Pseudovibrio sp. M1P-2-3: one gene and its partner. Each later gene encodes a partner of the first gene's protein in a complex. Links are inferred from orthologs where the notes say so. Each region holds a gene or a part of one and is shown on either strand. Other genes may lie near its edges.

Region 1 (2,909 bases):
CTTCAGCTTGAGTCGCCTTCGTCGCCATATTTTGCTCCAAAGTCGCCAGCCAGTCTTTGCCGGCGGCATTACGTTACAGTAGGGATATAAAAGAAGGCCTCCCCTCTTTTAAACCACAACTTTTCCTGACCTTGAGAGTTACTGCAAAGTCTCTTAATCCTCACTTAACCCTAATGTTTTTCCAGCAGTTTTTTTAGGCCAAGACAATAAAGCGCCCTACATCAGGACGCAAAAGTGGGGTTAGGCCTGAAGACCTTTGGTTTTAGGGTATCAACAGCTACATTCTCTAAAATCTGATATCGCCTCTTTATGGCAGCGTGTGCCGACGGGCGCCCATATGAGCTGTTCGATTTAGTGTATGTAGCCCTATCTGCTCGATTCGCAAGAGCGAACATGAAAATCCCATCAAAAATCAATTGTTTTTTCCCGAAAACTGGGGGGAAAACACATGAAGGACCCAATTATGCACTTATTAGTAACCTATCAGAAACCGAAGCAGATCAAATTCCCTTGTTTCAATTAATGGGACGCCACCTTATTCAATCGCATTTTGCGCCCACGTTCCGCCAGACTTTGCTCTTCCCTTGTACATTCTTCACGTCTGCGAGATAGATCCTTTGTCATTGCCTGAATACGTTGCCAACCCGCCTCATCCAGACTTTCATCGGCATTTTCCAACTCATTGTTCAGCTCTTGCTCAAGGCCTTGCAGTTCAAGAATATCTAGAAAATGGAGGAAGATACTTTCTATAAAGTCCTCTGGAGGATCGAACTGCAAAAGTGGCAAGCGGTGTTTCAACTCCGCCCAGCGCTGAACTCCAGAAGCCGTAGATTGCGAGTCACTTCCCTTTTCCAACGACAGCACTTCGTTGAGAATTCTAAAGAATCTCTCATCCAAACTGCCAAAGAAACTGGTCACAGAAACTTCCGCAAGGTCTGTTGAAATCCGGCATAATTCACCAATGAAGCCCCGGTGCAATTCGTTGGTAAACTTTAGGCGGGAGACACGTTCAAAGTTGCGATCAAACAAATCAGGGTAAGCAAGACACAGAGCACAAAAGGTCCGTTCAGTACCAAAAAGCCTCGTTTCAGGCGCATCCACTCGATTGGAAGCAATAGCAAATACGTCATCGCCACCTTTATCATTAAACCCGCGTTTTTGCCCGGCTCCGTATTGCTTGCGAGCTCTTCGAGTTTCCTCAAAAAACAAGTTGGAGAGGCGAACCCGTAGATCCCGTTGATAGACTTTTCGAATACGCTCGTCGCGAATCGTTCCAACTAAATCATCAATAGCCTTCTCTAGAGCCGCTTTACGCTCCGGCGTATCGATTCTTGCCTGCCGTGTTTCCCTCTCCCAAACCATTGAAGACAAAGGGAGGGCTTTCTCCAATACAGTTTTGAACCCCTGAACACCGCTTTGATGGATTAAATCATCGGGGTCCTTGCCATCCGGCAGTAAAGCAAACTGAAATGACTTCCCGTTTGCCAAAACTGGCAGGACACGGTCAACGGCGCGATAAGCTGCAGACAAACCAGCAGCATCTCCATCAAAACAGACAATGGGCTCGTCTGAGAACTTCCACATGTGCAAGATCTGGTCTTCTGTAAATGCGGTTCCAAGGCTGGCAACAACCCCCTTAACTCCCGCCTGCCAGACCATTATCGCATCCATGTAGCCTTCAACAACAACCGCTTGTCGCGATTCAAATGCAGGTTGCCTTGCCCTGTGCGCATTAAAGAGCATCGTTCCTTTATGGAACACAGGCGTTTCAGGAGAGTTCAGATACTTAGGCTGCCCCTCTGGGTCCATAATGCGCCCACCAAATGCAACGGTGCGTCCACGGGAATCATGGATCGGTATCATCAACCGGTTGCGAAACCGGTCATAGGACGGACGCCCGTTGTCAGGCTTAATCAAAAGACCAGCCTCAACCATATCACTTTCGGAAATCCCTCTGCCAGCAAGGGCCTGTTTCAGGGTATCTCTACCTGCAGGCGCAAAACCGAACTGAAATTCCTTAAGGGTTTCAGGTTTAAGCCCACGCTTTAAAGCGTACTCACGAGCCGCACGGCCCAGTTCTCCATTGAAGTGACTTTGAAAAAACTGGGAGGCCAATTCGCAAATATCCCCCAGACTTGCCCTCTTCTCCTGCTTCCGTGCAGCTTGTGGATCTGGAGCTGGTAGCGACACACCCGCCATTCCGGCCAATTGCTCAACAGATTCAGGAAAGGAAAGCCCCTCTGTCTCGGAAAGAAACTTGAAATGATCACCAGATTCTCCACACCCGAAGCACTTATATCGGTTGCGCCGATCATCCACGTGAAAACTAGGGCTTTTTTCCTGATGAAAGGGGCAGCAAGCCCAATAATCTCCCTTACCAGGCTGAGACTTACGGCGATCCCAAGTCACCCGTTGAGCAACAACGTCCGATAAAGGCAAGCGATTTCGAATATCGTCAAGCAGTTGAGGGCTGAAACGCATAAATCTCTCTTAAGCTCTAGAACCCAAGCCAATAACCAACCACGGCAATCTGCGCTTAGTTTAAAGCAATTATTAGTTTTAGGGGATATCTTTACAAGAAGGAAAAAATAGCTCTAGAGGGATGCGGATTGTAGCAGATCTTTGACGACGCAGCTTGCTTTGGCAAAATCCATCTGCCCAGGGTAGCGCTGCTTTAACTCGTTCATGCATCGCCCCATGTCCCGCAACCCTTTCGCCTGCACCGACTCAACAACATTGCTGCACACAAGTCTCATCTCATAATCGTTCAGCTGCGCTGGCATAAACTCGCGGATCATTTTCATCTCTTCGCGTTCTTGTGCCGCCAGAGTTTCCTCACAATTCTGGCACTCAAGATCACGTTGATCCAGCATAGTGCGTAGCAAATCCAGAACTTCCTCTTCCAGAAT
Region 2 (11,428 bases), 1.1 Mb from region 1 along the record:
GAACGTTTGGGAGGCAATGGTGCCTGATCCGGCTGGATCGCCTGACTTGGGCTCTTGGGGTTAATTCGAGGGCTACCCACGATAGCCTGCTCCGACGTCTCCCCTAAGGTTTCCTGATCATTTTCATGACCTTTCTCTGGCGTTTTGGCCATAATACTTCCCCAATAATAAGGAAGCCAGAAACCGTCGCATGCGGTATCTGGCTTCAAATAGTCAATAGGTTGATTTGGACTTATGATTCAACTTTTTTGAATACCAAAGAAGCGTTTGTACCCCCAAAGCCAAATGAGTTTGACAGAGCAACATTAATCTCCATCGACTTTGCAAAGTTTGGAACCAAGTCAATTTCGGTTTCAACAGACTGGTTCTCCAAGTTAATCGTTGGAGGAGCAATGCCATCGCGAATTGCCAGAACTGAGAAAATCGCCTCAACGGAACCGGCTGCGCCCAGCAGGTGGCCCGTACTGGATTTTGTCGAGGACATAGTAAGTCCCTTCGCATGATCTCCAGCAAGACGTGTCACAGCGCCCAGTTCAATTTCATCTCCAACAGGAGTGGATGTACCATGAGCGTTAATGTAGTCCACATCGGTAATGTCAAGGCCCGCACGCTCAAGTGCAGCTTTCATGCAGCGGTAACCACCATCTCCATCGGGAGACGGAGACGTGATGTGGTAGGCGTCGCCAGAAAGGCCGTAACCGGCAACTTCGGCATAAATCTTTGCACCGCGAGCTACTGCGTGCTCATATTCTTCCAGAACAACAATACCAGCGCCTTCACCCATAACGAACCCGTCGCGGTCCTTGTCATAGGGACGTGAAGCTTTCTCAGGCTCATCATTAAAGCCGGTGGAAAGGGCACGGCATGCATTAAAGCCTGCAATGGACAAACGGCATACAGGAGATTCTGCACCGCCGGCGACCATGACTTCCGCGTCGCCGTAAGCGATCAAGCGTGCAGCATCGCCAATGGCGTGCGCACCAGTTGAACAGGCGGTAACCACAGCGTGGTTTGGACCCTTCAAACCGTGACGAATGGAAACATTGCCACCGGCCAGATTGATCAAGCTACCGGGAATAAAGAAGGGGCTGATACGACGAGGTCCACGCTCCTTGAGCAAAACACCACTATCAGCAATTCTTTGGAGGCCGCCAATACCAGATCCGATCAGGACACCCGTACGGTTCCTGTCTTCTTCTGTTTCCGGCTTCCAATTGGCATCCGCAAGAGCTTCATCAGAAGCTGCAATTGCATAGACAATGAAATCATCAACCTTGCGTTGTTCCTTCGGCTCCATCCAATCATTAGGATTGAATGTTCCATTAGATCCATCACCAAGAGGGATCTGGCAGGCGATCTTTGTTTGAAGGTCTTCCGATTCAAAGTTTTCGATGCGCGTTGCACCACTTTGACCTTCAATAATCCGCTTCCAGGAAATCTCGGCACCGCAGCCTAACGGGCTGACCATACCAATGCCGGTAACAACAACACGACGCATATTATTTTACTTCTTCCAGGGAACGCCCGAGATGCGCTCAAAACTTTGTAATCATAAACGTGGTGGGTTGCCCTCAACCCACCACGGAACCCTTAAAACCAGAATTAGCTGGCTTTGGATTCGATGAACTTTACAGCATCACCAACGGTCTGAATTGTTTCAGCTGCATCATCTGGAATTTCCACGCCGAAAGCTTCTTCGAAGGCCATAACCAGCTCAACAGTGTCCAGGCTGTCTGCGCCCAGGTCGTCGATGAAGCTTGCGGCTTCAGTCACTTTTTCGGCATCAACGCCAAGATGCTCAACAACAATCTTTTTTACCTGTTCAGCAACATTGCTCATATTCGTTCCTCAGTCTGTTAAAGATGGATTTAAAGCCCAATTCACTTGGCCAAATTCCAAAACCGGACTTCCTGTGGCACACCTCGGCCCTTTTGAAAAGAGTTAACGCCCATCCTAGGGCAACCTTCCAAAAGAAACACTAAGAATTTGCCTTGGGTAATCCATAAAGTCAAAACTTGTTGGCGCTCCTAACATACTTTAAAAAGTTTGACCAGAGAGCCAACAGGCTTGAGCATCACACCCCCTAACCCAAATTACTTGGATTAAGGCATTAGATCATTGCCATACCGCCATTTACGTGCAGGGTTTGCCCTGTCACATAAGCAGCTTCATTACTGGCAAGATATACGGTTGCAGATGCAATTTCATCTGCAGAACCCAGACGCCCTGCCGGAACAGAGGTCAAGATAGATTCGCGCTGTTTGTCGTTCAGCTCGTCCGTCATCGCGGTCTCAATGAAACCCGGTGCAACGGTGTTAACCGTAATATTGCGACTGGCCACTTCACGCGCCAACGACTTGGACATGCCAATCATACCTGCTTTAGCAGCAGAATAATTAACCTGCCCTGGATTACCTGTCACACCAACAACGGATGTAATTCCTATAATGCGGCCACTGCGACGTTTCATCATGCCTTTAATTGCAGAACGGCAGATGCGGAAAGTCGCGGTAAGGTTCACCTCAAGAACGGAATCCCATTCGTCATCTTTCATGCGCATGAAGATGTTGTCGCGGGTAATACCTGCATTATTCACAAGAATATCCAAACCCCCCATGGCAGCTTCAGCTGCCGGAACAAGTGCATCAACACTGTCACGGTCGGAAAGATTGGCCGCCTGAATATGGGCCCGCTCTCCAAGGTCGCCAGCAAGTGCCTCCAGCTTTTCCACGCGCGTACCAGACAAAGTGACAGTTGCACCTTGTGCATGCAACGCTCTGGCAATCGCCTCACCAATGCCGCCCGTCGCACCTGTCACCAGCGCGCGCTTATCTTTTAAATCAAACATGCCGTTACTCCTCGGCTTAAAATAGGATGTAAATGCGCAATTACGCGGAGTGCAGACGAGCGATCAGCGCGTCGATATCTTCCGCAGTATTGACAGCAACACCTTCAACTGATTTGGCAATTCTCTTCACCATACCAGTGAGCACCTTACCCGAGCCGATTTCGGCAAGCGCAGTTACATTATTTTCTGACATCCAAATCACGGATTCGCGCCAGCGAACCGTGCCTGTCACCTGTTCTACCAAGCGACTACGGATTTCATCTGGATCAGATATAGGACCGGCAACCACATTCGCAACCAGCGGGACTTTAGGAGCAATTATCTCAACAGAAGAAAGGGCCTGTGCCATAGCTTCTGCAGCTGGTGCCATGAGTGAACAGTGGAAGGGAGCGGACACTGGCAATAGAACTGCCCGGCGAGCGCCTTTTGCTTTTGCAATTTCACAGGCGCGCTCAACAGCCGCCTTGTGCCCTGAAACAACCACCTGACCGGGTGCGTTGTCGTTTGCAGCCTGGCACACATCACCTTGAGCCGCTTCTTCTGCCACAGCCTGTGCCTGCGCAAAATCAAGTCCCAAAAGTGCTGCCATAGCCCCTTCCCCTACGGGAACAGCCTTCTGCATTGCATCACCGCGCACGCGCAAAAGCTTCGCAGCGTCCGAAATGCTCAAGCTTCCAGCAGCGGCCAGAGCAGAGTATTCACCCAATGAATGCCCGGCAACATAAGCCGCGCTATTTTCAAGAATGAGGCCCTTAGCTTCCAGCACACGTAAACTTGCAAGACTAACAGTCATCAAAGCAGGCTGGGCGTTCGCGGTAAGTGTCAGCTCATCACTTGAGCCTTCCCACATAATCTTAGAAAGGGATTGTCCGAGTGCCGCGTCAACTTCTTCAAAAACGGCCTTTGCCTCAGGAAATGTATCAGCAAGCTCTTTCCCCATGCCGACAGATTGCGAACCCTGTCCGGGGAAGGTAAATGCAAATGTCATTGCTTTCTCCAGTCTTTTAATTTCAACTGTTTTACGTCTGGCAGCCAGACCACAGAACACCGCAGAGAAGTGCTCTACACCCTTAAACCCTAGGATGACGCTATGTCCGCCATTCCTTTCGGGCTACCAACTCATGCGGACAAGAGCCGCCAAACACCTCTCATGTCAAGGAATAAAGAGCAGAAAACGGCTTTTTTGAACAGATGGTCTTGTATTCACAGCCTTTTAAGGTATAAACGCTGCGTTTTCCGAATTCTGGCCGGAGGCTGAAAGGAAGGCAGAGTAATCTGCAGGTATATTTATAAAGACCGTCTTCCCGTGTTTCCGCTCTCGAAGAATTCTTCCATAGCCTTTCACTTTCTGAAGGCTCGAAGGGGCTTTGCGCCGAGTTCGGAACGTTTGAAACCAGAAAGGCATATCACATGGCGCTCTATGAGCACGTGATCCTGGCTCGCCAGGACATTTCTACTCAGCAGGTGGAGACACTCGTTGAGCAGTTCAAAACTGTTCTCGAAGAAAATGGTGGTAAAGTTGGTAAAGTAGAGCCTTGGGGTCTTCGTACTCTTGCCTACAAAATCAACAAAAACCGTAAAGCACATTACGTTCTGCTGAACCTTGACGCTCCTCACGCAGCTGTTGCTGAAATGGAACGTCAGATGCGCTTGAACGAAGATATCCTTCGCTTCATGACCATCCGCGTTGAAGAACTTGACGAAGAGCCATCTGTAATGACTCAAAAACGTGATCGTGACGACCGTCGTCGTGGCGATCGTCCAGGTGGTCCACGTGGTGATCGTGGTGATCGTGGTGATCGTGGTGATCGCAATGATCGTGGCCCTCGTCGTAGCGAAGCACCAGCGGAGTAATTGAAAATGGCTGAATCTTCTGGCGCACGTCGCCCTTTCTTTCGTCGTCGTAAAACTTGTCCGTTCTCTGGCGTAAACGCTCCAAAGATCGACTACAAGGACACACGTCTTCTGCAGCGCTACATTTCTGAGCGCGGCAAGATCGTACCTTCCCGCATTACCGCGGTTTCTGCGAAAAAGCAGCGTGAACTGGCTCGTGCTATCAAGCGCGCCCGCTTCCTCGGCCTGCTTCCTTTCGTAATTAAGTAAGCAAGTTTTAATAGGGCCAGAGCGTCAAGCTTCTGGCCCTATTTTCTGGATACTCCAGAAGCCCGGCTGATGTTGGCGGGTTTGTCCAACATCTAACTGTAGTTCCTTGAACTGCAGGACAGCTATCCAAAGGAATTTTCCCATGGACGTAATTCTTCTTGAGCGCGTAGCAAAGCTCGGCCAGATGGGTGAAACAGTTCGCGTACGCGACGGTTATGCTCGTAACTTCCTTTTGCCACAAGGCAAGGCTCTTCGCGCAAACAAAGCCAATCTCGAGCGCTTTGAAAACGAGCGCGCGCAACTTGAAGCACGCAACCTTGAGCGCAAGTCTGAAGCTGAAAGCGTGGGTGAAAAGCTCAACGGCCAGTCCTTCATCGTCATCCGCTCCGCTGGTGAAACAGGTCAGCTCTACGGTTCTGTTGCAACACGTGACATCGCAGTAATTCTTGAAGAGAACGGCTTCACAGTTGGCCGTTCTCAAGTTTCCCTGCGTCAGCCAATCAAAACTATTGGCCTGCATGAAGTGACTATTTCCCTTCACCCTGAAGTAGAAGTCACCGTATCCGTAAACGTCGCTCGTTCTGAAGACGAAGCTGTACGTCAGGAAGCTGGTGAAGATCTTACAGGACGTGAACAGGACGACTTCGAATTTGAAGAAGACCTGGAAGACGAAGCTGAAGAACTCGAAGGCGAAGAAGAAGAGGCAACAGAAGAATAATCTTCTGTGTCAATGCATTAACAAAAATCAGGCGGAGCACCTTTGCTTCGCCTTTTTTACTGGACTTAAAGCAGCGTTGTTCAATTCAAGTATCATCCAGAGCAACTAAACGATGTTTTACGTGAACTTCTGAACTAATTCTCTCCATATTAACTATAATATATAGTGGTTAATACGCATTATCGGCGTAAGAATCTTGTCAATTGGCAAGAGGTAATTTTCCCCGCTGATCTATAATAATAAAAGATCTGTATTTATGTCCCATGAGGCATCTTCCTTCCACCGCTCCAACAGGGTAACCAATGCCTCGAGCGGCAAGAGGGTTAGAATGCAGGGCACAGTCCAAAAACTTGAGAAAGCAGCCGAGTCGGCACGTGTGGTTCCACACAACGCAGAAGCAGAAAGACAGCTTCTGGGCGCTATTCTCGTAAACAACGAAACATACTATCGTGTTTCAGAATTTCTGGAGGCAGGTCACTTTTTCCTAGCTCCCCACAAAGAGATCTTTGAAAAGTGCGGCGCTTTGATCAAGGCGGGAAAAGTTGCGTCTCCAATTACGTTGAAGACGTTCTTTCCTTCTGATGTAAAAATTGCAGATCTTTCAGCAGTTCAATATCTTCTGCGTTTGGCAGCGGATGCGGCATCAATCATCAATGCCGAAGATTACGGGCAGACAATCTACGATCTGGCCCTGCGCAGGAACCTGATTCATATCGGGGAAGACATTGTAAATATTGCATTTGATGCCCCCATTGACTTGCCGCCGAACAAGCAGATTGACCAAGCCGAGCGCAAGCTGTTCGAGCTTGCGGAAACCGGACGTAGTGATGGCGGGTTTCAGGACTTTGGCACTGCCTTGACAGAAACCATCGAGATGGCAGCCGCCGCTTTTCAGCGTGAAGGCTCTCTTTCTGGTATCTCCACAGGTCTGCGTGATCTGGATAAGCTCATGGGCGGGCTCCAGCAATCAGACCTTATTGTTCTGGCTGGCCGGCCTGCCATGGGTAAAACGTCGCTCGTGACCAATATCGCCTATAATGTTGCGCAGGCTTTTCAAGCGGAAGAACAGCCAGATGGGTCTTTAAAAACCGTCAATGGCGGCGTCGTCGGGTTTTTCTCTTTGGAAATGTCGGCCGAACAGCTTGCAACACGTATTATCTCCGAGCAAACGGAAATCTCCTCCTCCAAAATCCGCCGTGGTGACATCAACGAAGCGGACTTTGAGAAACTGGTGGCGGCTACTCAGCACATGCAACATGTGCCGCTGCATGTGGACCAGACCGGTGGTATTTCGATTGCTTCGCTTGTCTCCAAAGCCCGGCGTCTGAAGCGTCAAAAGGGGCTGGATATGATTATTGTCGACTATATCCAGCTGTTGACGGGGTCCTCCAAGAATCAGGGCAACAGGGTTCAGGAAATTACCGAAATTACAACCGGCCTCAAAGCGCTGGCGAAAGAGTTGAATACGCCTATCATCGCCCTGTCCCAGCTGTCTCGTCAGGTTGAAAACCGCGATGACAAACGGCCACAGATGTCTGACCTTCGTGAATCAGGCTCCATCGAGCAGGATGCGGATGTGATTTTGTTTGTGTATCGCGAAGAATACTACATGGGCAAAAAGGAACCACCTGAGGGAAGCCCGGAGTACGAGGGCTGGAAAACCGAAATGGATCGTGTTCAAGGCAAAGCTGAAGTTATCATCGGCAAACAGCGTCACGGCCCCACCGGTATTGTCGAGCTTCAGTTCCAAGGTGAATTTACGCGCTTCTCTGATCTGGTGGACGAAGACCATCTACCTGAGCAGGTGATATAAACAACCAAGAATCCTTCACGACCAAAGACATGAAGCAATGTATTTGCTGGGCAAATTTATAAGGTTTCAGTTTTATACTGAGACAACCGTATAAACGACTCGGGGCGACTTTTGACAGAGCAACTGCGCGCGTCCGGTACTCATTGTACTGGTCAGCTGACTATAGATTTGGATGCCATTTGCTCGAACTGGAAGTCTTTGAACTCTCAGGTAGGGTCTGAGACCACATGCGCTGCGGTGGTGAAGGCTGACGCCTATGGCACTGGATTGAGCAAAGTCTCCAAGGCACTTTATGAGACGGGCGTTCGTACGTTTTTTACGGCCCTTCCAGAGGAAGGGGATCTGGTGCGAGAGGCGGCGCCCGAGGCTGTTATTTACGTCCTTGGTGGTTTGTTTCATGGCCGCGCCCCGCTTTATGCACGCTCAGACCTAAGACCGGTCCTAAATTCCTTAGAGGAATGCTTGGAGTGGGCTCAGTTTTGTGAAAGCTTGGGTAAATCTCTGCCTGTTGCGCTCCACCTTGATACGGGCATGAACAGACTTGGTTTTCACGGGGATGATCTGAAAGCCCTTCTTAGTGACAAAGTCCTGTTCAAGGCCCTGAACATTTCCCTAGTATTAAGTCACCTTGCCTGCGCGGATGAGCCAGATCACCCTCTCAATGCGCAGCAACTGGCCACATTCAAGTGCTTGAGCTCAGCCTTCCCTGACACACCCAAGTCCCTCGCCAACTCTTCCGGAGTATTTTTGGGGGAGGACTATCATTTTGATTTGGTGCGGCCGGGCGTTGCCCTTTATGGAGGCAACCCCACTCCATATGCTAAAAATCCCATGAAACATTCAGCCTATGTGACCGCAGAAGTCCTGCAGGTTCGCACAGTTCCCAAAGGAGCGACAGTTGGATACGGAGCCCGCCAGATGGCAACGCGCGACACGCGCATTGCTGTCATCAATATTGGATACGCAGATGGCATGCACCGCTTAACCGGATCCAGCGATGAACGCTCTGGCTCTTATGCCTATATTAACCAGAGACGAATCCCATACTTTGGCAGGGTTTCCATGGATCTGATTGCACTGGATGTGACCGATGTTCCTTCTGGCCTTATTGAGCGCGGAAGTACAATTGAAGTTCTCGGACAGAACGTATCGGTGGATGAAGTTGCCTTTCACGCCAATACTGTGGCTTATGAGCTGCTCACCAGCCTGGGGAAACGCTATAAGCGTTTTTATCTCAGCTCCACTCAATATGCGACTTAATCGAGTAAATGGCCAAAAGATCAATTAGTTTCGTTTGCCAGTCCTGCGGCGCTATAACTCCAAAATGGGCAGGACGCTGCGAGTCATGCGGTGAATGGAACTCAATCCAAGAAGAACGTGTTCAAGGCGGGATTGGTGCTGGACCCAACACACCCGCCAGAAATAAAGGAAGGGTCGTGCCGCTTGTCGGGCTGACAGGCGAGCAGAAAGAGGCTCCCCGTATCATCACCGGTGTGGCGGAACTGGACCGGGTGACCGGTGGCGGTTTTGTTAAAGGCTCCGCCCTTTTGGTGGGGGGAGACCCCGGTATTGGCAAATCAACCCTCCTCATTCAGGCCAGCGCCCACTTGGCAAATCAGGGACACAAGATCGTTTATATCTCTGGCGAGGAAGCGGTCGGGCAGGTGCGCTTGCGCGCGGAGCGTCTTGGTTTGGCTAAGGCCCCTGTTGCATTGGCTGCAGAAACCAGCGTTGAGGACATCATCGCCACCATGGAGGCGGAAAAGCACCCTGCCCTCGTGATTATCGATTCTATCCAGACACTATGGACGGAACAGGCTGATTCGCCGCCCGGTACTGTGACGCAAGTCAGAGCATCAGCGCAGGCACTTGTGCGCTACGCCAAAAAGACTGGAACAACTGTCGTAATAGTTGGGCACGTAACCAAGGACGGCCAGATCGCCGGCCCCCGTGTTGTGGAACATATGGTGGATGCGGTGCTTTATTTCGAAGGCGACGGCGCGCACCAGTACCGTATTCTCAGAGGCGTAAAGAATCGCTTTGGCGCGACGGATGAAATCGGCGTCTTTGAGATGACCGACAAAGGCTTGAAAGAAGTTGCCAACCCTTCCAGCCTGTTTCTGGGCGAGCGTAACGGCGCAACGCCCGGTGCCTCTGTCTTTGCGGGGCTGGAGGGAACGCGCCCGCTGCTTGTGGAAATTCAGGCTCTTGTGGCGCCTTCAACCCTTGGAACACCGCGCAGAGCGGTAATTGGTTGGGATACGGCCCGCCTTTCCATGATTCTTGCTGTTCTGGAGGCCCGGTGCGGGGTACGCTTCTCCCAGCATGATGTATACTTGAATGTTGCCGGTGGGCTGCGAATATCCGAGCCTGCCGCTGACTTGGCTGTTGCCGCTGCACTTATCTCTTCGTTGAGTGGGGTTGCCCTCCCTCTCGAATGCGTTTATTTCGGCGAAGTAAGTTTGTCAGGTGGTATCAGGCCGGTTGCACAAGCCAGCGCGCGCTTGAAAGAAGCGCTGAAGCTTGGCTTTGCTCAGGCCGTGATACCAAGCGCGAATGGCAAGGATGCAGGCAGTAGCCTGGGCCAAGTTCGGGCAATGGACGAATTGAGACATCTAGTGGCGGCAATCGCTTCCAGTGAGCACAAAAGTGTTGAGCCCTAAGGCCGGTACTTTTGATTTTTTATTTGGAGAAACCACAGGGCGCTGTTGGTTTCGTTAAACATAAGGGGCTGTGCGATCCATGCCGATCACACTACTCGACGGTATTTTACTCGTCATCATGTTTATTTCGGCTATTTTGGCCATGATTCGCGGTTTTGTCCGAGAAGTTCTCTCAATAGCATCCTGGTTGGCTGCAGCTGTTGCTGCCTATTATTTCTACGGCGATCTTGTTCCGCTGCTTTCCCAGTATATATCAAGTGAAACCATCGCCACAGCAGTTTCTGTAGCCCTGATCTTTCTTGTAACTCTGCTGGTGGTCAGCTACATCACAATGCGCATCTCGGACTTTGTTCTGGATAGCCGCATTGGAGCGCTCGATCGCAGCATGGGATTTGTTTTTGGAGCGGCACGCGGATTTTTACTTGTTGTCGTAGCTCTGCTATTCTTTGACTGGTTTGTTCCAGAAAAGCAGCAGCCCCAATGGGTCCTGAACGCTAAATCCCGCCATTTTCTTGTCTCAACAGGCAGCAGCCTGATTTCTGTGCTACCAGATGACCCTGGAAAGGGCTTTTTGGAAAAGATACGAGACAAAGAGCAGGCACATAGCGGCGCTCAAGCCGAAAGTGCAGAGGAGCCCACTTACTCTGCATCCGAACGACAAGGCCTTGATCAGCTCACGGCAACAGGCAACTGAATACTATGAGCATCTACCCAGCCAAACACAATAAGGAGAACGCAATGCGCGGCGGTGAGAAAACTGCATCCACTATTGATCTTGAGATGGAAGGGGATACTCTAAGAGAGGAATGTGGAGTATTCGGGATACTCGGGCATGATGATGCCTCGGCAATTACCGCACTCGGCCTTCATGCGCTTCAACACCGCGGACAAGAGGCCTCCGGTATTGTCACATATGACGGAGATCAATTCCGTTCGGAACGCCATCTCGGTCTTGTTGGAGAAAAGTTTACCAACAAAGAGACGATCGACCAGCTCCGCGGACCTTTTGCCATAGGCCATGTGCGTTACTCGACGACTGGTGAACCGGCACTTCGCAATGTCCAGCCTTTGTTTGCAGAATTGGACGGCGGCGGGATTGCTGTTTGCCACAACGGCAACTTCACCAACGGCCTGACCCTCAGACGCCAGCTGATTAAAGATGGTGCCATTTGTCAATCTACCTCTGATTCAGAAGTCGTTTTGCAACTGATCGCCAGAAGCCGCCATGCCAAGATCGTTGATCGCTTTATCGATGCTATCAGTCAAATGGAAGGTGGTTATTC

What was found.
Region 2: the proteins of dnaG (region 1) and P6574_RS08510 are in contact, whole or in part, in a crystal structure (PDB 2R6A), measured with the Geobacillus stearothermophilus proteins. The link is inferred for Pseudovibrio sp. M1P-2-3 from one-to-one orthologs. Residues at the interface, in WP_049624496.1 of Geobacillus stearothermophilus: Lys456, Leu457, Leu458, Pro459, Ala460, Asn463, Ala464, Leu467, Leu535, Leu536, Ile537, Ala538, Gln544, Glu545, Asp548, Tyr549, His552; in WP_033016901.1 of Geobacillus stearothermophilus: Ser13, Glu15, Ala16, Gln18, Glu91, Leu92, Asp94, Ala95, Val96, Pro97, Thr98, Ala99, Ala100, Asn101, Tyr104, Tyr105, Ile108.

Annotation. Positions count from the first base shown.
Region 1 is NZ_JARRCW010000001.1:778,497-781,405, reverse strand. It holds dnaG (DNA primase), read right to left. Parts: upstream 2,482-2,909; coding sequence 520-2,481; downstream 1-519. Other genes in the region: P6574_RS03640 (GatB/YqeY domain-containing protein), read right to left, coding at 2,595-2,909; rpoD (RNA polymerase sigma factor RpoD), read right to left, coding at 1-28. UniProt on the Escherichia coli protein: RNA polymerase that catalyzes the synthesis of short RNA molecules used as primers for DNA polymerase during DNA replication.
Region 2 is NZ_JARRCW010000001.1:1,872,184-1,883,611, reverse strand. The notes cover bases 5,277-8,239. They hold P6574_RS08510 (replicative DNA helicase), read left to right. Parts: upstream 5,277-5,997; coding sequence 5,998-7,482; downstream 7,483-8,239. Other genes in these bases: alr (alanine racemase), read left to right, coding at 7,594-8,239; rplI (50S ribosomal protein L9), read left to right, coding at 5,277-5,669. In the rest of the region: endolytic transglycosylase MltG, read right to left, coding at 1-152; fabF (beta-ketoacyl-ACP synthase II), read right to left, coding at 233-1,498; P6574_RS08540 (acyl carrier protein), read right to left, coding at 1,603-1,839; fabG (3-oxoacyl-[acyl-carrier-protein] reductase), read right to left, coding at 2,111-2,848; fabD (ACP S-malonyltransferase), read right to left, coding at 2,889-3,836; rpsF (30S ribosomal protein S6), read left to right, coding at 4,259-4,702; rpsR (30S ribosomal protein S18), read left to right, coding at 4,709-4,951; more of rplI, read left to right, coding at 5,094-5,276; more of alr, read left to right, coding at 8,240-8,742; DNA repair protein RadA, read left to right, coding at 8,751-10,145; P6574_RS08495 (CvpA family protein), read left to right, coding at 10,225-10,839; purF (amidophosphoribosyltransferase), read left to right, coding at 10,884-11,428. UniProt on the Escherichia coli protein: The main replicative DNA helicase, it participates in initiation and elongation during chromosome replication. Travels ahead of the DNA replisome, separating dsDNA into templates for DNA synthesis.